DNA from 4 places in the Rhizobium sp. YTUHZ044 genome. Region 2 is predicted to be linked to each of the others. Evidence: predicted binding sites of a transcription regulator. Region 2 holds the regulator's gene; each other region holds the start of a gene.
What was found. Region 2 encodes LexA, which represses DNA repair genes until DNA is damaged. Its sites were predicted from a motif close to TGTTCNNNNTGTGTTCNG; they were not measured.
Positions count from the first base shown of each region.

Region 1 (5,485 bases), 2.3 Mb from region 2:
CCTTCCACGACGTCACCGGCGTTGCGGTATTCAAATGGGATGTTTCAGACTACGCTGCCTGCGGTGAAGGGATCACCAAGGTCGAACGCGAGATCGGGCCGGTCGAGATCCTCGTCAACAATGCCGGCATCACCCGCGACGCAATGTTCCACAAGATGACGCCGCAGCAGTGGCACGAGGTGATCAACACCAACCTGACCGGTCTGTTCAACATGACGCATCAGGTCTGGAGCGGCATGCGCGACCGCGGCTTCGGCCGCATCGTCAATATCTCGTCGATCAACGGCCAGAAGGGCCAGATGGGCCAGGCGAACTATTCGGCGGCCAAGGCCGGCGATCTCGGCTTTACCAAGGCGCTTGCCCAGGAAGGGGCTGCGAAAAACATCACCGTCAATGCCATCTGCCCCGGTTATATCGGAACGGAAATGGTGCTTGCCGTGCCGGAGAAGGTACTGAATGAACGCATCATTCCGCAGATCCCGGTCGGCCGTCTCGGCGAGCCCGAAGAGATTGCCCGCTGCGTTACCTTCCTCGTCTCCGACGATGCTGGTTTCATCACCGGTTCGACGCTGACGGCCAATGGCGGGCAATTCTTCGTTTAAGATAGGACGAACGTGTGTCGATTTGCAAAGGCGCGTTGCAGAACGCGCCTTTGCTTTTGTTCGGGAGGGCAGAAGCGGTTGCCGGTGTTCCGGTCTCGATCAACCCGAATCATGGCCGGCATTCGCTGCCGCGAGCGATCTCTGCTACCAAGACAAGAGATGAGACCGCGGTTGTCAGGAAAGCCGCGGCGACGAGAATGACGACGGTGGAATTGTCGGGCGATGGCGCCTGCCCTGCGCGTACGAGGTAAATATGCGGCTAGCTAATGGGCGTTGGTGGATTTGACTTTCATGACCGATCGTCAACGTCACGTTGACGGACGTGTCGGCAAAGAAAAACGGGCGCAGAAGCGCCCGTTGGGAGTCCGATATGTGATGCGATCAGTAACGGCAACGCGCCTCGTAGCGGCGGCCGTAGCGATCGCGATAGATGCAGTAGCCGCGGCGTTCGACCGACTGGCCGATGAGAGCGCCGGTCAGGCCGCCGGCAACGGCGCCGACTGCGGCACCGCCCCAGCTGTTGGTGACGGCACCGCCGATGACTGCACCGGTGCCGGCGCCGATCGCCGTGCCCTGCTCGGTCGCGGTGCAGGATGCGAGAGCGCCCACGAGCGCGCCGATAAGAACAATCTTCTTCATCATGTCGTAACTCCCCAGGTTAGTCGGGCTTTAGATGCGGCCCATTAGTACAAGGATAATGATAATGACCAGAACTAGCCCCAAACCGCCGGAAGGTCCATAGCCCCAGCCACGGCTATAACCCCAGTTCGGCAGGGCTCCGATCAGGAGCAGAATGAGGATAACGAGAAGTATCGTGCCAAGCATGGTGTTTTTCCTTCATTTCATCTGCAATCTGAATGGACAAGAAACACACATTGGCGATTTTTGTTCCCGGTTGGGCGCGCGAATTAGGATGCGACGCGATTCATGGTTTGTGATCCGTCACCCCTGGCAAAAGGCCCGTATGGTTAAAAAGACATTGAAATCCAACATGTTGCGGCGAACAAAGCAGGAAGATCACGATGGCTCCGATTCGTCGGTGATTCGTTCCGTTTTTGATCGGTCCGACGGGCAAGCGGGTCAGGCTTAAGGCTGTGTGAATTTGCTCGCCGGAAGATTAACACCGACGTGACGAGATCTTGCCGCCTGCCCCGCATCTAGCGGGCGGAACATGACGACGCCACCAGATATGGCCGTGAACGAAAGGGGAAAGCAGAGCAGTCGGCGATTCGTCGCCGATTCGTTCCGGATTTGATCGAGACGTTAATTTCGGCGGATTTTTCCCTTGGCAAAAAGCGAATGACAGACCTCCGGCAGGGTCACAAAATGCGAACCGGAGAGAGTCCCGCGATTCAGCATTTAGTAGGAAAAAGTGATTCAAAATCAATACTTAGCCGTGAACAAAAGCTGAATCAGCAGGAGTCAGCGATTCGTCTCTGATTCGTTCTCACGCTGTTCCGAATCGGAAATGCGGACCGTCCGGACGACTCGCAAAAGTCGCAATCCCCGACGCATTTTGAAATCTGCCCTTGCGTTTGCGGCAGTAGCTGTCCATGTGTTCTGTGCCTCCATCGAGATGGCAAAACTTTTCCCGGGGCGCGCCTGCCTCACTTGCATGGACCATGACTCTGACTTCGCAGCCGATGATTCTCAGCGGGCGCGGTGTGACCGCGGTGCTTGGACCAACCAATACCGGCAAGACCCATTATGCCATCGAGCGCATGGTCGCACATGGGACCGGCGTGATTGGCCTGCCACTCAGGCTTTTGGCCCGCGAGGTCTATACGCGGGTGGTGGAGAAGGTCGGCTTGCAGAACGTGGCTCTGGTCACGGGCGAAGAAAAGATTTCGCCGCCCAATGCGCGTTTTTCCGTTTGCACGGTCGAGGCGATGCCGCGGGAGACCAAAGCCGCCTTTGTCGCGATCGACGAGGTCCAGCTCGCCGGCGATCTCGAGCGTGGCCATATCTTCACCGACCGTATCCTGCACCTTCGCGGCCGGGATGAGACGCTGCTTCTGGGCGCGGGGACAATGCGGCCGATCCTGCAGCAGATCCTGCCCGGCGTCACGATCGTCGAGCGGCCACGGCTTTCGCATCTCCTTTACGCCGGGCAGAAGAAGATCACCCGGCTGCCGCAGCGCTCGGCCATCGTCGCCTTTTCCGCCGATGAGGTCTATGCCATCGCCGAGCTCATCCGCCGGCAGCGCGGCGGCGCGGCGGTCGTGCTGGGGGCGCTGAGCCCGCGCACCCGCAATGCGCAGGTCGCGCTCTATCAGGCGGGCGACGTCGAATATCTGGTGGCGACCGATGCGATCGGCATGGGCCTCAACCTCGACGTCGATCACGTCGCCTTCGCCCAGGACCGGAAATTCGACGGCTACCAGTTCCGCAACCTCAATCCGGCCGAGCTCGGCCAGATCGCCGGCCGCGCCGGGCGGCACGTGCGGGACGGCACCTTCGGTGTCACCGGCCAAGTCTCGCCCTTCGACGAGGAAGTGGTGCAGCGCATCGAGGGACATGAATTCGACAACGTCAAGGTTCTGCAGTGGCGCACGACGGAGATGGATTTCTCCTCAATTCAGTCGCTGCGCGCCAGCCTGGAGGCCGGGCCGCGCGTGCCCGGGCTGACGCGGGCGCTGCCGGCGGTCGATCAGCAGGCGCTCGAGCAGCTTTCGCGCTATCCCGAAGTGATCGACCTCGCCGACAGGCCGGCCCGCGTCGAAAAACTCTGGGAGGCTTGCGCGCTGCCCGACTACCGGCGTATCACTCCGGCCCAACATGCCGATCTTATTTCGACCCTCTTTTCCGATCTCGTGCGCTATGGCACGGTGAACGAGCAGTTTCTTGCGGAGCAGGTTCATCGCTCGGATCGAACTGATGGGGAAATTGACACGCTTTCGGCGCGAATCGCGCAGATAAGGACCTGGACCTACGTTTCGAATCGGCCCGGCTGGCTTGCCGATCCGACACATTGGCAGGAAAAGACGCGGGAAATCGAAGATCGATTGTCCGATGCGTTACATGAAAGGTTGACGAAACGCTTTGTTGATCGCAGGACATCTGTGCTCATGAAGCGCCTGAGAGAGAATGCGATGCTGGAAGCTGAAATCAGTGTGAATGGCGATGTCTTCGTTGAAGGACATCATGTAGGGCAGTTGAGCGGATTCCGTTTCACCCCGGTGGGGGGAACGGATGGACCGGATGCCAAGGCGGTTCAGGCTGCGTCGCAGAAGGCGCTCGCGCTCGAGTTCGAGGCCCGTGCGGCCCGGCTGCATGCCGCGGGCAATAGCGATCTGGCGATCGGTTCGGATGGCTTGATCCGTTGGCTCGGCGATCCCGTGGCGCGGCTTTCCGGCAGCGATCACGTCATGCGGCCGCGCGTGATCCTGCTCGCCGACGAGCAGTTGACGGGCAATGCCCGCGATCACGTCGCCGCCCGTATCGAACGTTTCGTCAATCATCACATCAGCACGGTATTGAAAGCGCTCGATGATCTGTCGCGCGCCGAGGATCTGCAGGGCCTCGCCAAGGGACTTGCCTTCCAGCTGGTCGAAAATCTCGGCGTGCTCTTCCGCCGCGACGTCACCGAAGAGGTGAAGTCGCTGGATCAGGAGGCTCGCGCCTCCATGCGCCGCTACGGCGTGCGTTTCGGTGCCTATCATATCTTTGTTCCGGCCCTTCTGAAGCCGGCACCTGCCGAACTGATCACGCTGCTCTGGGCGTTGAAGAACGACGGTCTCGACAAGCCGGGCTACGGCGATCTCATCCCCGTGCTTGCCGCCGGCCGCACCTCGGTCGTCACCGATCCGAGCTTCGAGCGGATGTTCTACAAGCTCGCCGGCTTCCGCTTCCTCGGCAAGCGCGCCGTGCGCATCGACATTCTGGAGCGGCTTGCCGATATCATCCGTCCGCTGCTGCAATGGAAGCCCGGTCAGAGCAATCGTCCGGAGGGCGCCTATGACGGTCGCCGTTTCACGACGACGACGGCGATGCTGTCGATTCTCGGGGCGACGCTCGAGGACATGGAAGAGATCCTCAAGGGCCTCGGCTATCGCGCCGATGCCGTGAAGGCGGAAGAGGCGTCGGCCCATCTTGCGGCGCAGGACGCGGCTTCAGCCCCTGCCGCCTCCGCGGAAACATCCGCGGAAGAAGCGGCAGAAAAAGCCGATCACGATGATGCCGACGGAGCGACGGAAGAGGCTGTTTCCGAGCCGACCCAAGCCGAGCCGGCTTCGACGGCGGCCGACGTCCCCGCCACAGAAGCGAACGACAGCAACGCTGCGGCCGAAGTGACCGAGGCAACCGCTTCGGCAGAGACTGCCGCCTCCGGGGAAGCTGGCGAGCCGGCGGAACCGAAGCCGGTTCTTTTGTGGCGTCTCGGCGGCCGCAATGACAACCATCGCCAAGCACGCGGCGGCCATGGCGAACGCCGGGGCGGCCAGAACCAGGAGCGCGGCGAACGCAATCGCCGTCCGAACGGCGGTGAAGGCGGCGAAGGCAATCGCGGCGGCGACGGGCGCGACAACCGCCACGGCCGCGGCAAGGACGGTGGCGGCCGTGACGGTGGCAGACCGCAGCAAGCAAGGGGCGAGCGCAAGGACCAGCCGCGCGGTGATCGTCAGGACCGTGGCGATCGGAAGGACCGCGGCGAGCGGAACGATCGCAATGACCGTAACGACCGCAACAACAATCGCGGCGCCCAGCCGCTGCGCTTCGAGGCCAAGCCGCCGCGCAAGGAGAAGCCGATCGATCCGGATTCTCCCTTCGCCAAGCTCGCAGCTCTCAAGGAACAGATGAAGAAGTAATCATGGGCGGGGAGACACAGCCGGCAAGCGGTTCGCGCCAGCGCATCGACAAGTGGCTGTTTTTCACGCGCATGGTGA
Region 1 covers NZ_CP101426.1:4,178,485-4,183,969, forward strand. The annotation lists gene NL154_RS20475 (beta-ketoacyl-ACP reductase) at 1-602, shown strand, start outside; gene NL154_RS20480 (YMGG-like glycine zipper-containing protein) at 984-1,244, opposite strand; gene NL154_RS20485 (DUF3309 family protein) at 1,272-1,427, opposite strand; gene NL154_RS20490 (helicase-related protein) at 2,225-5,407, shown strand; gene NL154_RS20495 (RNA-binding S4 domain-containing protein) at 5,410-5,485, shown strand, end outside.
Region 1: a site for LexA is predicted at 2,045-2,062, ahead of NL154_RS20490 (helicase-related protein). Genes of this name have one in related genera too.

Region 2 (5,485 bases):
AATTACAATGCCGCAATTTCCGGCCTCCGAACCAGCATTCCGTCGTGGCCTAAACCACGAACATGTCAGCTTGTTGAACGTCAGGACTTGGCGATCGCATCGAAGGCAAGCAGCTTCTCGAGCAGTCGCGGCATGTCCTTGAGATAAACCATATTCGGGCCATCGGACGGCGCGTTGTCGGGGTCCTGATGGGTTTCGAGGAAGACGCCGGCAATTCCCGTCGCCACTGCCGCGCGCGCCAGCGTTTCCACGAACTCGCGCTGGCCGCCGGAGGAATCGCCCTGCCCGCCCGGCTGAGCGACGGAATGCGTCGCGTCGAAGATGACGGGAGCGCCCATCGCCGCCATAATCGGCAGCGAGCGCATGTCGGAGACCAGCGTATTGTAGCCGAAGGAAGCGCCACGCTCGCACAAGAGCACATTCGGATTGCCGCTGGCGTTGAGCTTCTTCAGGACGTTCTTCATGTCCCAGGGGGCGAGGAACTGGCCCTTCTTGACATTGACGGCACGGCCGGTCCTTGCGGCGGCGATCAGTAGGTCGGTCTGACGGCAGAGGAAGGCCGGGATCTGCAGGACATCGACCACCTTGGCCACCTCGGCGCATTGCTCGGCCGTATGGACGTCGGTTATGACCGGAAAGCCGAATTCCTTCTTGAGGTCGGCAAAGACCTCCATGCCCTTTTCCAGGCCGATGCCGCGCTCGGCCGAGAGCGAGGTGCGGTTGGCCTTGTCGAAGGAGCTTTTGTAGACAAGACCCATGCCAAGCTTTGCGCAAAGCTCCTTCAGCGTGCCGGCGACCATGAAGGCGTGGTCCCGGCTCTCCATCTGACAGGGGCCGGCAATCAGCGACAGGCGGGCGGTATTGGAAAAGGTGACCTGACCTTCGCCTTCGCCGATCCTGACTTCGGAATTCGTGTCGGTGCTCATCGTGTTTCCTCGAAGGCGAAGAGCGCACCCTGCCCGGGCGTAGACTTCACCAGAATGCGATTGTTCTTGCGCGTGAATGTGATCCCGTTAGCACCCAAATGCGCTTCTGTCACGGCAAGATCGGCGACGGTGAAGAGGATTACCCGGCCGCGCAGACCACGATCGGCGGATGAGACGGCAAGCTCGAAATAGGCCTCCAGCCCTTCGGGCGTCATCAGGCTGATCTTCGCATTTGATGCCGCGATATTCACGCCGAAACCGGTTTTCTCCGCCGCCGCCTGCCCTATCGCAAGCCCGACGAAGGCGGCGAATGCCGCCGGGTCCGGCGCACAAAGCGCGATCTCGGCAATGCCGATCACGCCATTGGCATGCGTCTCCAGCGCGGCGCGATCTGTCGGGAAGGAATTGATGCGCTGGCAGGTAAAGAGAAAGAAATCGGGTGCGCGCAGATCAGCTGCAAAGGCCAGCTTGAAGCTGCCGACGGTCTCCGAACCATCCGGCATCCGCATCGGCCGGCTGAATTGCAACATCTCGCCGGCGCTCGCGCCGTTGCTGACGAAGCGCTTATGATCGAGGCCGGCATCCTCGCTGAGGAAGGCCAGCGCAGACAATCCCTCCTCGCCGCAGCGGAAGCGGAAGGCGCGATTGCGGGCGATGAAGACATTGCCGTGGCGGGCCGCTGCCTCGCTCTCCTCGACGCTCGCCACGCCAAGCGGCTCCAGATAGGTCTTGTCGGCGAAAAAGACGCAGGCATTCTCCGTTCCGAAGGGATGGCGCCCATCGGCGGCGACGGTGAAACCGAGCTTGCCGAGCCTCTCACGCGCCAGATCGATATTGACCACCGGCAGCACGACGTGATCCAGCGGATGCGACTTGGCGGAATGCGCGTTCATGATATCCTCCTGAAAGGGGCAAAGATGTGCGACAGCCCCTCCCCGAATGCAAGCGATGTGCGCCAATCCCGTCGAATGAAATTAAAAATCTCGACGAGTTGGCCCGAAGTTTTACGGAAATTTAGCTACTTGCGGAACACATATGGAACATATAGTGTCTGTTCTGGATTTGTTTCAATCAGGGGTCTGACGTCGATGCTCACGCGCAAACAACAGGAGCTTCTCCTTTTCATTCATGAGCGCATGAAGGAATCCGGCGTCCCTCCCTCCTTCGACGAAATGAAGGATGCCCTGGATCTCGCCTCGAAATCCGGCATTCACCGCCTGATCACGGCGCTCGAGGAGCGCGGCTTCATTCGCCGCCTACCGAATCGCGCCCGGGCGCTTGAAGTGATCAAGCTTCCGGAGGCCTATAACCCCAGCCTGCAACAGCGCCGCGGTTTTTCGCCGAGCGTCATCGAGGGCAGCCTCGGCAAACCCCAGCCGGTCGCCGCCCCCGCTGCCGCAAAGCCGGTCGCCGACAACGGCAACTCTGTCTCCGTGCCGGTCATGGGAAGAATCGCCGCCGGCGTTCCGATCTCGGCGATCCAGAACAACACGCATGACATCGTCATTCCCGCGGACATGCTTGGCTCCGGTGAGCACTACGCGCTGGAGGTCAAGGGCGATTCGATGATCGACGCCGGCATCTTCGACGGCGACACCGTGATCATCCGCAACGGCAGCACCGCAAGTCCCGGCGACATCGTCGTTGCCCTCGTCGACGACGAGGAAGCAACGCTGAAACGCTTCCGCCGGAAGGGCGCCTCGATCGCGTTGGAAGCCGCCAACCCGGCTTACGAGACCCGGATTTTCGGGCCGGACCGCGTCAAGGTGCAGGGCAAGCTCGTCGGCCTCATTCGCCGTTATCACTGACAGCAGCCGGACCGGATTCGGTAAAACTGTCTTTGCGCCAATCATAGGCGCGATGGCGCATCCATGGCCGCGATAGCGCCTCGAATGCGGTTGCGACCTGCAGGCCGGCATCGGCGAAGCGCAATTCGACGGAACCGGTCCTGCGGAGCGTCTCGCCGGTGAAGAGCGTCCCGCCTGAACGGCAGCTGTTGAAACGCAGGCGGACCGAGGTCACGACGATATCGGCCGTATCGCAGGCCGGGCCGAGATAGGCGGCATTGTCGATGACGGTGACGATATGGCCATTGCCGAGTCGTGATGTGCACCACGCCTTCTTGACGCAGGAAAACCGGTTTGCTTCACCGCCTGCTGCGGCTGCCCGCATCGCTGCGCTCGCTTCGTTCTGCTGATCGCGGGAAAGCCTGACTCGGCGGTCTTCTCCTTCCGGCGGGATAGCCGGACCATCCAGCATCTTCGGTGGAACATGTGTCGGCAGGACCAGCGCTCGCTGCCACTGGTCGAAGATGAAATCCGGCGGGTTTTCACGGTTGGACGCGATTGCCTCAGCCGCAACGACCGCAACCAGACCACCATCCTCCGAAATCACCAGATCCGGCGGGCGGGGAGCCGGCAGCAGCAGTACGGTGAGTGTCGAGACGGCGATGATGGATGTGCCGACATGGCGCAGCCGGGTGCGCAGCAGCGTCAGCAGCAGAAAGCCTGCCACCGCCACTGCGAAATACCAGGCGGGCAAGCGGCCGATGCCGATATCGCCGCCCCAGCCGGACACCGTCTTGGCAACCGCAATCACCAGATCGAGGCCGAATCCGACCACCGTCCAGAGCGGAGCATCCAGCCCGAAGGGCATGAGCAGCATCGCCAGCAGCCCGGCCGGCATGACGATGAAGGAGATGATCGGCATCGTCGCAAGGTTTGCCGGCAGGCCGTAAGCCGTCAGGCGATGAAAATGCTCGATCGAAAACAGGGCGGTGGAAAAACCGCCGATCAGCGAGGTCAGGAAGACGCCGCCGAAGAAACCGGCGACGACAACCACCGGCCTGATGATCGGCAATTTCAGGAAAGCGTTTTCACGGACACGCCTGTCCTTCCACAGCTGATAGCCCGATACCAAAGCCAATGTCGCGGCAAAGGACATCTGAAAGCTCGGTCCCAATACTTCCGAAGGTGAAATGGCGATGATGATGAGCGCAGAGAGAACGACATTGCGCAGGCTGATCGACGGCCGATCGAAGAAGACGGCAATCAGCATGATGGTCATCATGATAAAAGCGCGCTCGGCCGAAACCCCGAAACCGGAGATCAGGTAATAGGCGGTGACGGCCATGAGCGCACCGGCGGCGGCGATCTTCTTTGTCGGATAGGCTTGGGCGACGCCGGGAAAGAGGCAGAGCAGCATGCGGAAGCCGACGAAGAAGATGCCGGCCGACAGCGCCATGTTGAGGCCCGAGATCGCGACGATATGGGCAAGGCCGGACTGGCGCAGCGCCTCCGTCGTCGTCTTCGAGATGGCGCGCCGTTCATCCGTCACCAGAGCAGCGGCAAAAGCGCCGGTATCGCCGGGCAGGATCGATCTTATGCGGTCGCCGATGCTGCTGCGCAGCCGGTAGAGCCATTCGAACAGAGCGTCCGACGTCGAGCTGGCCGCCTGCGGGCCCGCCTCCAAGTCGAGTTTCTCCGGCGCACCATAGAAGAAACCGTTGGCACCGATGCCGTCGAAATAGGCACCGAAGGAGAAATCGTTGAGCGCGGGAAGTGCGGGGCCCGCCGGCGGTGTCAGCCGTGCCTTGCCGGTGATGATGTCGCCGATTTCGAAAGGCGCATCGGCGCCCCGGACGATCGCGGTGATGCGTCTCGGCGGCCGTTTCAGCTCCGGAGCCTCGGTGCCTGTGACGGCAAGAATGTAGCGCCAGCGCCCGCGGCCGTCCCCTTCCCGCCGTTCGACACGGCCGGTCACCGTCGTCGTCACGGATGAATCGAGGATCACCGTCGAAGCCCGCCAGCTCTCAAACTGAGCCGAGAGCATGCCGCCGGCGAAAAGTGCCAGCGCCATCAAACTTGCGCGCAAGGCCGGTCGGCTGGGACCGGTGAGGAAAACCGCCGCCGCCGACACCAGCAAGCAGAGCAGCGATGGAACGAGGGGCAAATCCGATGCCGCAAGAAACCAGAAGGCCGAGCCGGCTCCGAGGAAGACCGGCGAGAACAGCAGCATTCGGCCATAATCGGCCTCTTCGCCCAGCATGCAGGCTCCGGCAGGCAGCGATTGCCGGGCGGCGGCCAGCAGCCGATGACGCAACGGGGTCTGCGACTGCGTCCTTACCGATTGAGTCACCACCGCAGGCGCAGGAAAATTCGGCGGATCGGCAAGGCCGGCGCCCACTTGCGGCCGCAATTCGGCTGTCGTCTGTTCCTGCATGCGCCGCCCAAAATGACCCCGCGAAGTCGCCAGAATGCAACCTTCACGCAAATCCGGCAAGAATAATCGGTTGAAATACGAAGGAAAAACCAAAGGAGCAAAAGGCAAGTCGAATCATCGGCTTCCGTTATGCGTGCGGCTCATCGCTGCGGTGCCTAAAAGGTGATGCCGCAATGCACAAAATGCCATCACGGTAACTTGGCATTAGCGTCACGATCATATAGCTATCGGAAAGGACGCTTAACCCCTATGGCGCTTTTGTGGCGCCACCGACATTTCGGAGGATCAGCATGACGGATCAAAGCGCTACAATAAAAATCGGTGACAAATCAGTCGAC
Region 2 covers NZ_CP101426.1:1,784,285-1,789,769, reverse strand. The annotation lists gene kdsA (3-deoxy-8-phosphooctulonate synthase) at 81-926, opposite strand; gene NL154_RS08885 (VOC family protein) at 923-1,819, opposite strand; gene lexA (transcriptional repressor LexA) at 2,015-2,734, shown strand; gene NL154_RS08875 (ComEC/Rec2 family competence protein) at 2,715-5,147, opposite strand; gene gltA (citrate synthase) at 5,438-5,485, shown strand, end outside.

Region 3 (5,485 bases), 1.0 Mb from region 2:
GGCAGCCCTCTTCATTGCCCAGGCGACCGGCATCAATCTCTCCTGGGGTGACCAGATCCTGCTGCTGCTGGTAGCGATGCTGAGCTCCAAGGGTGCTGCCGGCATCACCGGCGCCGGCTTCATCACCCTTGCCGCGACGCTCTCCGTCGTGCCCTCCGTGCCGGTCGCCGGCATGGCGCTCATCCTCGGCATCGATCGCTTCATGTCGGAGTGCCGGGCGCTGACCAACCTCGTCGGCAATGCGGTCGCGACGATCGTCGTTGCCCGTTGGGAAAACGAGCTGGATACGGCGCAGCTCGCCAGAGCGCTGGGCGGCCAGGCAGAACAGGGCGCTCCGGCTGCCGGACTTCAGCCGGCGGAATAACAGGCCGACCTGTTCGCCATTCTTGGATATTTGCAGCGGCCCGTCATCCGATGGGCCGTTCGCTCGTTGATAACTCTCGTTCTCTAGTCGACGTCATCCTCGGCCTTGTTGTGCCGAAGGATCTGCTGCCCTATCAAACGGAGGCAGTTGCTCGGGAAGCCTGAGCATGACGAAGGAGAAGTTGGCCGGCTTTTTCAGCAGGCAGTTTCCCGTTTCGGCTTTAACCACTGTTGTCGCCGAGAAGGCGATCGTAAACAGCGCCAATCGCTTTTGCTTCCTTCTCCAGCGCGAAATTCGCCCGGACATGACGCAATGCATTCTCGCCATGCACGATCGCCAGCGCCGGATCTGCGATATAGGGGGCGATTGCCCGCGTCAGCGCTTCGCCATCGCCTGCAGCCACGACCGAACCGGTCTCGCCCTCGGCAATGAGTTCGGCATAGGCGCCCGCATCCGATGCCACTACGGCCGTCCGCGAGGCCATGGCTTCGAGCGGCGTCAAGCCGAAACCCTCGTTGCGGGAAGGGGCGACGTAGAGCGTCAGGCGGCGATACCAGACCTTGATATCAGGCACTTCGCCGAGAAACAGGATGCGGTCGGTGAGCCCGGCGGCGGCGACATCGGCCTTGAGCTTTTCGGCGAAGGCGGTGTGCTCGGCCGTCACGCGGCCGGAGACGACGGCTGTCCATTCCGGATGCTGCGGCAAGAGCTCGATCATCGCCTTAACGAATAGATCGGTGCCTTTCTGATGGCGCACGCGGCCGAAGCAGCCGACGAGATAGCGGCCGGGCAGGCCGGTCGCGGTTATGCCGTCGTCGGCGGTTTCCGGTGGGTGAAAGAGAGAAAGGTCGACGCCGTGCTGGATGACAGTGTGAGGCACTTCGAGGAAGGAGCCTGAGCGGTCACTGGTCGCGATCACGGCGTCCATGCGGCGGATCAGCCATTTCGTATAGGCGGTGTGACGGCGTTGCGCCGCCGAAGTGAAGAGCAGCTTCAGCGGCATGCGCAGGACATGGCGAAGCAGGATGCCGACGGCCATCTCATTGTTGCGGCGGGCGTGCCAGACGCGGTGACGTCGCCTGGCCGGCGGACGCCACAGCCCGAAAAGCTGCGCCCATCTCAGTTTGGCCAAGCCCTCCGGCAGGCCGGGGCCGAGCGTCGCTATGCGCATCCCAAGCCAGATCTGGCATGGGATGAGCTGAACGATGGTCGACGTGACGCCGGAGAGCCGGCGCTTGAAGTTGGGCGCGATGATCTCGACGTCACGAATATCCGGCAAGGAATGGGTCTCGTGTCTGACGGGCGATCAGCCCCAGGAAACCTGTAGGATTTCGTAGGCCTTGGAGCCGCCCGGCGCATTGACCTCGATGGAATCGCCGACTTCCTTGCCGATCAGCGCACGGGCGATCGGGGAGGAGATGGAGATGCGGCCGGCCTTGACGTCGGCTTCCTGGTCGCCAACGATCTGGTAGGTCTTTTCTTCCTCGGTGTCCTCGTCAACGAGCTTCACCTTGGCGCCGAACTTGATCTTGTCGCCGGACATTTTCGTGAGGTCGATGACCTCGGCGCGGGCCGTCAGGTCTTCCAGCTCGGTGATGCGGCCCTCATTGTGGCTCTGGGCTTCCTTGGCGGCATGGTATTCGGCATTTTCGGAAAGGTCGCCATGAGCACGGGCTTCGGCGATCGCCTCGATGATTCGGGGGCGCTCCTCCTGCTGACGCCAGCGCAGCTCTTCCTGCAGCTTGACGAAACCACCCTGTGTCATCGGTACCTTATCAACCATTTTTCTGTCCTTCACTCCTTGCGGCCGCCGTCTTGCGTCAGCACAGTCAGGCACACACAAAAGAAAACAGGTCCCGAAGAGGAACTTCGGAACCGTGCCACAATCATAGTTGCATGCTTATAGCAGATCGCCACGGCTGATTTCCAGAAAATTCGCATAAATGAAACGGATACCCGCTGGTACGTCGGGTGATGCGTGCCAAACGGGGGAGCGGCAGCCGCGCCGGGATTGACTTTGCGCCATGGAACATATAGTGAACATACTAATGAAGAAGTCGCTAACCGAACGTTTGGCCATCCTTTCCGATGCCGCAAAATACGATGCTTCCTGTGCCTCCAGCGGCACGGTGAAACGCGATTCGAGCGCAAGCGGCGGACTGGGTTCGACCGAGGGATCCGGCATCTGCCATGCCTATGCTCCGGATGGACGGTGCATTTCGCTTCTGAAGATCCTGCTCACCAATTTCTGCATCTACGACTGTGCCTATTGCGTCAATCGCTCCTCCAGCAATGTCGAGCGCGCACGCTTCACGACGGAGGAAGTCGTCTGGCTGACGCTCGAATTCTACCGACGCAACTATATCGAAGGCCTCTTCCTTTCCTCCGGCATCATTCGCTCTTCCGATTACACGATGGAGGAGATGGTCCGCATCGTCCGCGAGCTGCGGGTGACGCATAATTTCCGCGGCTATATCCATCTGAAAGCGATCCCCGAGGCGTCGCCGCATCTGATCGAGGAGGCGGGGCTTCATGCCGATCGGCTGTCGCTCAATATCGAGCTGCCGACCGACAGCGGGATTTCCCGTTTCGCGCCGGAAAAGAAGCCCGTCAATATCAGACGATCGATGGCGGATATCAGGTCGAAGATCGAGGCTGCCGATGAACCGACGCTTAAGACCGGGAAACGCCAGCGTTTCGTGCCAGCCGGCCAGAGCACGCAGATGATCGTCGGGGCGGATGGGGCCAATGACGCGACTATTCTGGCGAGCAGCGGCCGGCTCTACAGCAGCTATGGCCTGAGGCGCGTCTATTACTCCGCCTTCAGCCCCATCCCGGACTCCTCGAAAAACCTGCCGCTGATCAAGCCGCCGCTGATGCGCGAGCATCGGCTTTACCAGGCCGACTGGCTCTATCGGTTCTACGGTTTCGACATCGAGGAGATTACTGCGAACCAGGCGGACGGCATGCTCGATCTCAATCTCGATCCGAAGCTTGCCTGGGCGCTTGCCAACCGGGGCGAATTTCCCGTCGACATCAACAAGGCCGAGCGCGAGCGGTTGCTGCGTGTGCCGGGCCTCGGCACCAAAACCGTGAAAGCGATCGTCTCTGCGCGCCGTTTTCGTCGCCTGCGGCTTGATGATCTCTCCCGACTCGGAGTTTCGATCAAGAAAGTCCAATCCTTCGTCTCCGCGGAAGGCTGGTCGCCGCGACGGCTGGTCGACCGCCCGGACCTGCGCGCCGTGTTCGAGCCGCAGCATGAACAATTGTCCTTGCTGTGATGCGCCGGGTCGTGCTTGCAGGACGTGGAGATCTTGGCGAATGGCGCGATGCCGCACGCGTTTTGGCGGCAGCCGGCATCTTGCCCGAGGAGATCGACTGGCGCGAAAAAAGCGCCGAGGCCGATCTGTCGTTTCAACGGGACGCCATGCCGCCAGCGCCTGCGACAACGCGTAAGCCGATGACGGTGCCGCCCGCTTTCATCGAGCTTGCTGAGACCGTCCTCTGCCATTCCGATCCGGCGCGATTTTCTCTGCTGTACCGTCTCCTCTGGAGGCTGCAGCTGGATCGGCAACTGCTGGAGGTGACCTCCGACGAGGATGTTGTGCGGGCCAGGCTGATGGCGAAGAACATTCGGCGCGACGCGCACAAGATGACGGCCTTCGTCCGTTTCAAGGAAGTCGGCGCGGTATCGGCAGGTCGTCGGAAATTCCTCGCCTGGTTCGAGCCGGACCATCATGTCGTCAGGCGCACGGCTCCCTTTTTCCAGCGCCGTTTCAGCGACATGGACTGGCTGATCGCCACGCCCAAGGGCTCGGCGGCCTGGAACGGCGAGCGGCTGACGATTGCCGACGAGCCATGCGAAAGGCCTAATCTCACCGATGCCACGGACGAACTCTGGCGAACCTACTATGCCAGCATCTTCAACCCCGCGCGGTTGAAGGTGAAGGCGATGCAGGCGGAGATGCCGAAGAAATACTGGAAGAACCTGCCGGAGGCCGACCTCATTCCTGGCTTGATTGCATCGGCCGAAAGCAAGGTGCGGGAGATGGCGGCGCGGGAGGCGACGCAGTCGCTGCCGTTTCACGACCGCTTGCAGCGGGCCGCGCGCAATCTCCCCGCAGAACCAGCGGCTACTGCGGGCACGCTGGAAGCACTTCGCGCGGAGGCCGCTGTCTGCACACGCTGCCCGCTTCATGCAAATGCGACGCGGACGGTATTCGGAGAGGGGCCGCGCGATGCGCAGGTGATGTTCGTCGGCGAGCAGCCGGGCGACCAGGAGGATATTTCCGGGCGTCCCTTCGTCGGTCCCGCCGGCAGGCTTCTCGATCAGGTGATATCGGAGGCGGGCATCGACCGCTCGAGGCTCTACGTCACCAATGCCGTCAAGCATTTCAAATACGAGCCGCGGGGCAAGCGTCGCATCCATCAGAAGCCGAATATGAATGAGGTGAAGCATTGCCGCTGGTGGCTCGATCGCGAGATGGCGCTCCTCAAGCCGAAACTGATTGTCGCATTGGGGGCGACGGCGCTTGCGGCGCTGACCGATGTCAAAGAGCGCCTGCAGGATGTCAGGGGAAGGGCGATGGCGATCGAAGGAGGGCGCACGCTCTTCGTGACGGTGCATCCGTCCTATCTGCTGCGCATTCCGGACGAGCGACTGAAGGCGGAGGAGCTGGCCCGGTTTCGCGTGGATATGCTGAAGGTTCAGCGGCTTATGGTCTCAGCCGGATAAATTGATTCCGGTGGAGTTCGCGCCACTGCCCGTCGAGCGGTGGCGCTGCCCTGTCTCAAGCGAAGTAACTTTGCAGCGGCCGCACTTCGAGATTGCCGGCCTTCAGCGCCTTGATCGCCTGGGCGGCGGCTTCGGCGCCGGCCATCGTCGTGTAATAGGGCACCTTCTGCATCAGCGTCGCACGGCGCAGCGACTTGGAGTCCGAGATCGCCTTGTTGCCGTCGGTGGTGTTGATGACGAGTTGGACCTGGCGGTTGCGGATGGCGTCCTCGATATGCGGGCGGCCTTCCAGAACCTTGTTGATCTTGGTGGCGGTGATGCCGTTTTCGCCGAGGAAGCGGGCGGTGCCGCCAGTTGCCAGCACCTTGAAGCCTTCTTCGACGAGG
Region 3 covers NZ_CP101426.1:2,801,553-2,807,037, reverse strand. The annotation lists gene NL154_RS14025 (dicarboxylate/amino acid:cation symporter) at 1-364, shown strand, start outside; gene NL154_RS14020 (glycosyltransferase family 4 protein) at 585-1,643, opposite strand; gene greA (transcription elongation factor GreA) at 1,671-2,147, opposite strand; gene NL154_RS14010 (putative DNA modification/repair radical SAM protein) at 2,413-3,645, shown strand; gene NL154_RS14005 (UdgX family uracil-DNA binding protein) at 3,645-5,099, shown strand; gene carB (carbamoyl-phosphate synthase large subunit) at 5,155-5,485, opposite strand, start outside.
Region 3: a site for LexA is predicted at 2,390-2,407, ahead of NL154_RS14010 (putative DNA modification/repair radical SAM protein). Genes of this name have one in related genera too.

Region 4 (5,485 bases), 1.7 Mb from region 2:
CCTCGCCCTCGCGGGAGACGTCGATGACCAGCATGCGGCGCGGCACGCCGATCTGGATTGCGGCAAGGCCGATGCCCGGCGCGTCGTACATGGTTTCCAGCATGTCGTCGGCAAGGCGCTGCAGGTCGGCATCCACACGCTCGATCGGCTTGGAGAGCTGACGAAGAACGGGGTCGGGAAGAATGATGAGTGGCTTGATGGTCATGGGCGTTCCCATAACCCATCTTTTCCCGCTATGGAATTATCCGGCGCGCGGGGAAGGCGCTTTTTTGCATCCCCGCCCGGAATTTCGCCATATTCGCCTCACGCCACCCGGCGAGCCGCGACGACGGCAGGGCCTTCCGAGCGGGCGCGGAAGCGGCGCAGCAATTCGATCAATTGGTCCACCTCGTCCTTGAGGCGACCGGTTTCCGCCGACGTGCGCTCAACCATGCCGGAATTCTGCTGGGTGATCTCGCCCATGCTGCGGATTGCCACGCTGACCTCGTTGACGCCGGTCGCCTGATCGCGAGCGGCGGCGGCGATATCGGCGACGAAGCGGTTGATGATGTCGATGCGGCCGATCATGTCGTTCAGCGCTTCGCCAGTGCTGGAGACGATGCCGACACCCTCGTTGACCTGGGTCGAGCTCTGCGAGATCAGGTTCTTGATCTCCTTGGCAGCCTCGGCCGTGCGCTGGGCAAGTTGGCGCACTTCCTGGGCGACAACGGCAAAACCCTTGCCGGCATCGCCGGCGCGCGCTGCCTCGACGCCGGCGTTCAGCGCCAGAAGATTGGTCTGGAAGGCGATTTCGTCGATGACGCCGATGATCTTGGAAATCTCCGTCGAGGATTTCTCGATGCCGGCCATCGCCGAAACGGCGCTGGTGACGAGCTCACCCGAATTCTTCGCCTTCTGCTGCGTCTCGCGTACGGCGTCCGAAGCCTTCTCGGCATTGGCGGCCGTCTGGCCGACGCTGACGGAAAGCTGCTGCAGGGCGGCCGAGCTCTCCTCGACGCCCGCCGCCTGCTGGGCAGTGCGCAACGCCAGGTCGTTGGTCGCATTGGAAATGACGTCGGCGCCGTTCATGATATGGCCGGACGTGTCCCGCACCGATGCAAAGGACTGGCGAAGCGCCTTGACGGCACGATTGTAATCCTCGGCCATTTGCCGGAAATCACCTGGCAGGTCGGACGGCAGGGTAGCCTCGAGATCGCCGTTCGACAGCGCCTCCAGGCCGCGGCGCAGCTGCTCGAGCGCAAGCGCCTGGTCGGATTGGGCTTGGGCGCGCTGCTCTTCAAGAGCCTGGCGTTTGGCTTCAAGCGTCTCGAGATAGACCGAGATGGAATAATCCATGTCGAGCATGCCCGCCTTGATGACCGCCGACAGCTTCTCGGCGAGCAGTTTGCCCTGCTGGCGCGCGAAGACCGACGGCCACTGCTTCTCCATGATGCCCTTGACGAGTTCGGACATGACAAGGGCGTAGCCGCCGACATACCAGCGCGGCTCCAGCCCGATGCGGGCATGCGTTCGGCCGACCGCGGTCACGCCGTCCACATAGCTCTCGTCGAAGGCGCCGCCGGCAAGCTTGCTCCAATGATCCTGCTGGTGCTTCTTGGCGTGGGCGACATGGTTCTTATCGGCGAAAAAAGCCGATACGGCGGGGGTCCTGGCGATCTTGGCATAAAACTTATCGAGGGCAGCGCCGATCAGCTCTGATATGACGGGGCTGATATCCCGCATCGACCGGCGCGCCGCCTCGTCCAGTTCGATGAAATCGAGACGCTGTCTGAGGGCACTGTCGGTCTGCTGGGATGTCATGGAAATCTCTGTACTTGGCGCAACGGCGCGGGAGGGAATTCATTGGCACAGATTTTGGCCAATATGGTTGAGCAATGATTAAACTGGCAGCGATTTTCCGCGTCGGCGAGGAAAGCGACAGAGAGGATATTGGGAATTGCCGATTTTGTTCACGTTTTGATCTATATATTGCCCCATCTTCTGTTATGGTTGCGGCATGACCGTTCATCCCGAATCGCTCGCCCTCTCCGTCGCCTCGCTCAGTCCGGCCATGCTGGCGCTTGCCGGCGGCGTTCTCATCGCCTTTGTGCTTCTGGTGATCATCCTTCTCTTGCGCGGCATCAGCCTCCGCCGCGAGCAGGCGGAGGAGGCGAGCCTGCGGGCTGGCGAAAGCGAGGCGCGCATGGCCGAGCTTTTGAAGATCCAGGCGGAGATGCAGGGCCGCATCACGGCCATGGCCGAGGTTTTCGGCGCGCGTCAGAGCGAGCTCAATCAGGCAATCAGCCAACGTCTCGACGGCATGTCGCAGCGCGTCAGCTCGACGATCACCGAGCAGACGAAATCGACGCATGAGAATCTGCAGCGGCTGCAGGAGCGGCTGGCGGTCATCGATGCGGCGCAGAACAATATCCAGACGCTCGCCAAGGACGTCGTCGGACTGCAGGCGATTCTCTCGAACAAGCAGACGCGCGGCGCCTTTGGCCAGTCGCGGATGGAGACGATCGTCGCCGACGGCCTGCCGATGGGCGCCTATGCCTTCCAGCAGACGCTCTCCAACGGCTCGCGGCCGGACTGCACGATCCGCATGCCGAACGGCGCGCCGCCGCTTGTCATCGATGCGAAGTTCCCGCTCGAAGCCTGGAACGCCATCCGTGACGCCGGCAGCCCCGAGGCCGCCAAGATCGCCGGCCAGCAGTTCCGCCGCGATATGGAGATCCATATCCGGGATATTTCGGAGAAATATCTGATTCAGGGGGAAACCCAGGAGACGGCCTTTCTCTTCGTGCCGTCGGAATCGATCTTCGCGGAGATCCACGAGAACTTCGAGCCGCTGGTGCAGAAGGCACACCGAGCGCGCATCGTCATCGTCTCGCCATCACTTCTGATGCTGTCGATCCAGGTCATCCAGGCGGTGCTGAAAGACCAGCGCATGCGGGCGCAGGCGCATCTGATCCAGGGCGAGGTGGCACTGCTGATGGACGATCTCGGCCGCCTCGACGAGCGGGTGCGCAAGCTGCAGGGCCACTTCGCCATGGCGCAGAAAGATATCGACATGGTGGTCACGTCAGCCGACAAGCTCACCAGGCGCGGCGCCAAGATCGAGGCGCTGGAATTCGAGGCAGGCGGTGACGCCAAGCCCGCCCGCGATGGCGAGGCTCCGGCCAAATCGGTGGAAAGCCGTACCGGCCTTCTCAAGCTTCGGGTGGTTGACGAGGAGTGACCGCTTCGGGCAGTGTCTCGCCCCATGGAATAGCAGGGGCATGATGTCATTCGCATGCTCTAAAAGACGGGACAGCCTGATGATCACAGTTTTCGGATCCATCAACATGGATCTCATCGCCACGACCGAGCGACTGCCGAAGCCCGGCGAGACGGTGGCCGGCAACGGTTTTGCCACGGCTGCCGGCGGCAAGGGCGCCAACCAGGCGCTGGCAGCCCGCCGCGCCGGCCGCTATGTGCACATGGTCGGCGCCGTCGGCAAGGATGCTTTTGCCGCCGATGCGCTTGCCCTGCTCGATGCGGCGGGAACCGATCTCTCCCTCGTGAAGCATGTTGACGGCCCCACGGGCACGGCGCTGATCCTGGTCGGCGCCGACGGCGAGAACATGATCGCCGTGGTTCCGGGCGCCAACGGCCTGGTCACGCCAGCTGATGCGGAAATCGCGGTCGGCCGCATGAACGAAGGCGACATGCTGATGTTGCAGCTCGAGGTGCCTGTCGCGGCCGTCGAACGCGCGCTCTCGGCCGCGCGCGCCAAGGGCATCACCAGCATCCTCAACCTCGCCCCCTTGATCCCCGATGCACCGCGCCTCGGTCGCCTGGCCGATATCGTCATTGCCAATGAGACCGAGTTCGAGCGGCTTGCCGGACAGGACGGCATGGACGCACAAGCGCGCGAGGCAGCGCTTGTCCGCCTGCATCAGGAAACCGGCCAGACCCTGATCGTGACGCTCGGCGGCGATGGCGTCATCGCCATCCGGGATGGGGTCATTTCACGGGCGCAAGGGCTGGCGATCGATCCTGTCGATACGGTCGGGGCAGGCGACACCTTCTGCGGCTATCTCGCCGCCAGTCTCGACGAGGGCCTCGACTTTCGGACGGCGCTGCACCGGGCGGCAGTCGCCGGTTCACTCGCATGTCTCAAATCAGGAGCGCAACCGTCGATTCCTGTGAGTGAGGAAGTCGCAGACAGAATATAGGCTAGCCTGCCTGCGAAACTCGCCAGATCTCCTTCAATTTTAAGGGAGATTTCTGCGGCTTTCATCATACAAACCGCTAAAGTTTCACTCAAATTTAAGAGGTCTCCGGCGATCTTCCCAGTGATCGCCGGGTCTTCGCGCTTGCGGATCCGCGGCTGATGCGGCTGCTCCATGACGGAGCCATGCCTTCGCTCCTGCGCCGGAGAATGCACGTTCGGCGTATCCTTGCCCGAGGACCCCATGTTCATTTTTCGCATGAAATCGCTTGCGGCGAAGCTCATCGTCATCACCGGCGTCGCTATCGCGCTTGTTCTCATCGTTTCGAATCTCTTCCTCATCGGCCAGACCCGGGACCGCGTCCAGACGCTGACGATGGACCAAGCCAATCTCGAGGCGAAAGCGATCGCCAACGAAATCGCCGCCAATGTCGGCGAACTCGCCAGTGCCGCACGCAGCATGACAGGCGTGATCGGTCGAGCCCACGAAGGCAAGTCGCTCGACCGCAGGGGCATGATCAACGTGCTGAAAGCTAATCTCGAACAGAACGCCTTTGCCTTCGGCAGCTGGTTCTGCGAGCAGCTCGGCGCGCTCGACGGCAAGACCACCGAGATCGCCAACAATAATGACGAAGGCACGAACAAGAACGGCGCCTTCACGCCCTATTGGTCGAAGACCAAGGACGGTGGAATCCAGTACTCCACCTTCGACAATGATTATACCGCCGAATGGTGGAAGCTTGCTGCCGACAGTGGCAAGGGCGCGATCACGACCCCCTACCTCGCCCAGGGAACAGATGTGCCGACGCTGCTGACGTCCATTGCCTATCCCGTCATATCGGGCGGCAAGATGATCGGTGTCGGCGGTGTCGACATCTCGCTGAAGTCGCTGACCGACAAGCTGCAGGCGCTGCATCCCTTCGGCTCGGGCCGGGTGACGCTGCTGTCCCAGGCCGGCAACTGGATCGTCGCACCGATCCCCGACCTGATGACGAAGCAATATGACGGCGAAGGCGCCGACGTCGTCAAGGCGGCGCTGTCGAACAAGCAGCCCGGCCTCGTCCGCAACCTCACCTATGACGGCTTCGATCCCTTCGACCGCGTCGTCTATCCGTTCGAGGTCCCCGGCGTCAATGCCACCTGGCTCGTGCTTGTCGACGTCCCGCACGCCGCGATCAACGCGCCGGTACAAGACCAGACTTACATGATGATCGCCACCGGCCTGATCGTGCTCGGCGCGGTGATGCTCGCGCTCTATTTCGCCGTCCGCTCACTCGTGCAGCGGCCGCT
Region 4 covers NZ_CP101426.1:51,469-56,953, reverse strand. The annotation lists gene def (peptide deformylase) at 1-205, opposite strand, end outside; gene NL154_RS00270 (globin-coupled sensor protein) at 304-1,800, opposite strand; gene NL154_RS00265 (DNA recombination protein RmuC) at 1,997-3,220, shown strand; gene NL154_RS00260 (ribokinase) at 3,300-4,199, shown strand; gene NL154_RS00255 (methyl-accepting chemotaxis protein) at 4,440-5,485, shown strand, end outside.
Region 4: a site for LexA is predicted at 1,947-1,964, ahead of NL154_RS00265 (DNA recombination protein RmuC). Genes of this name have one in related genera too.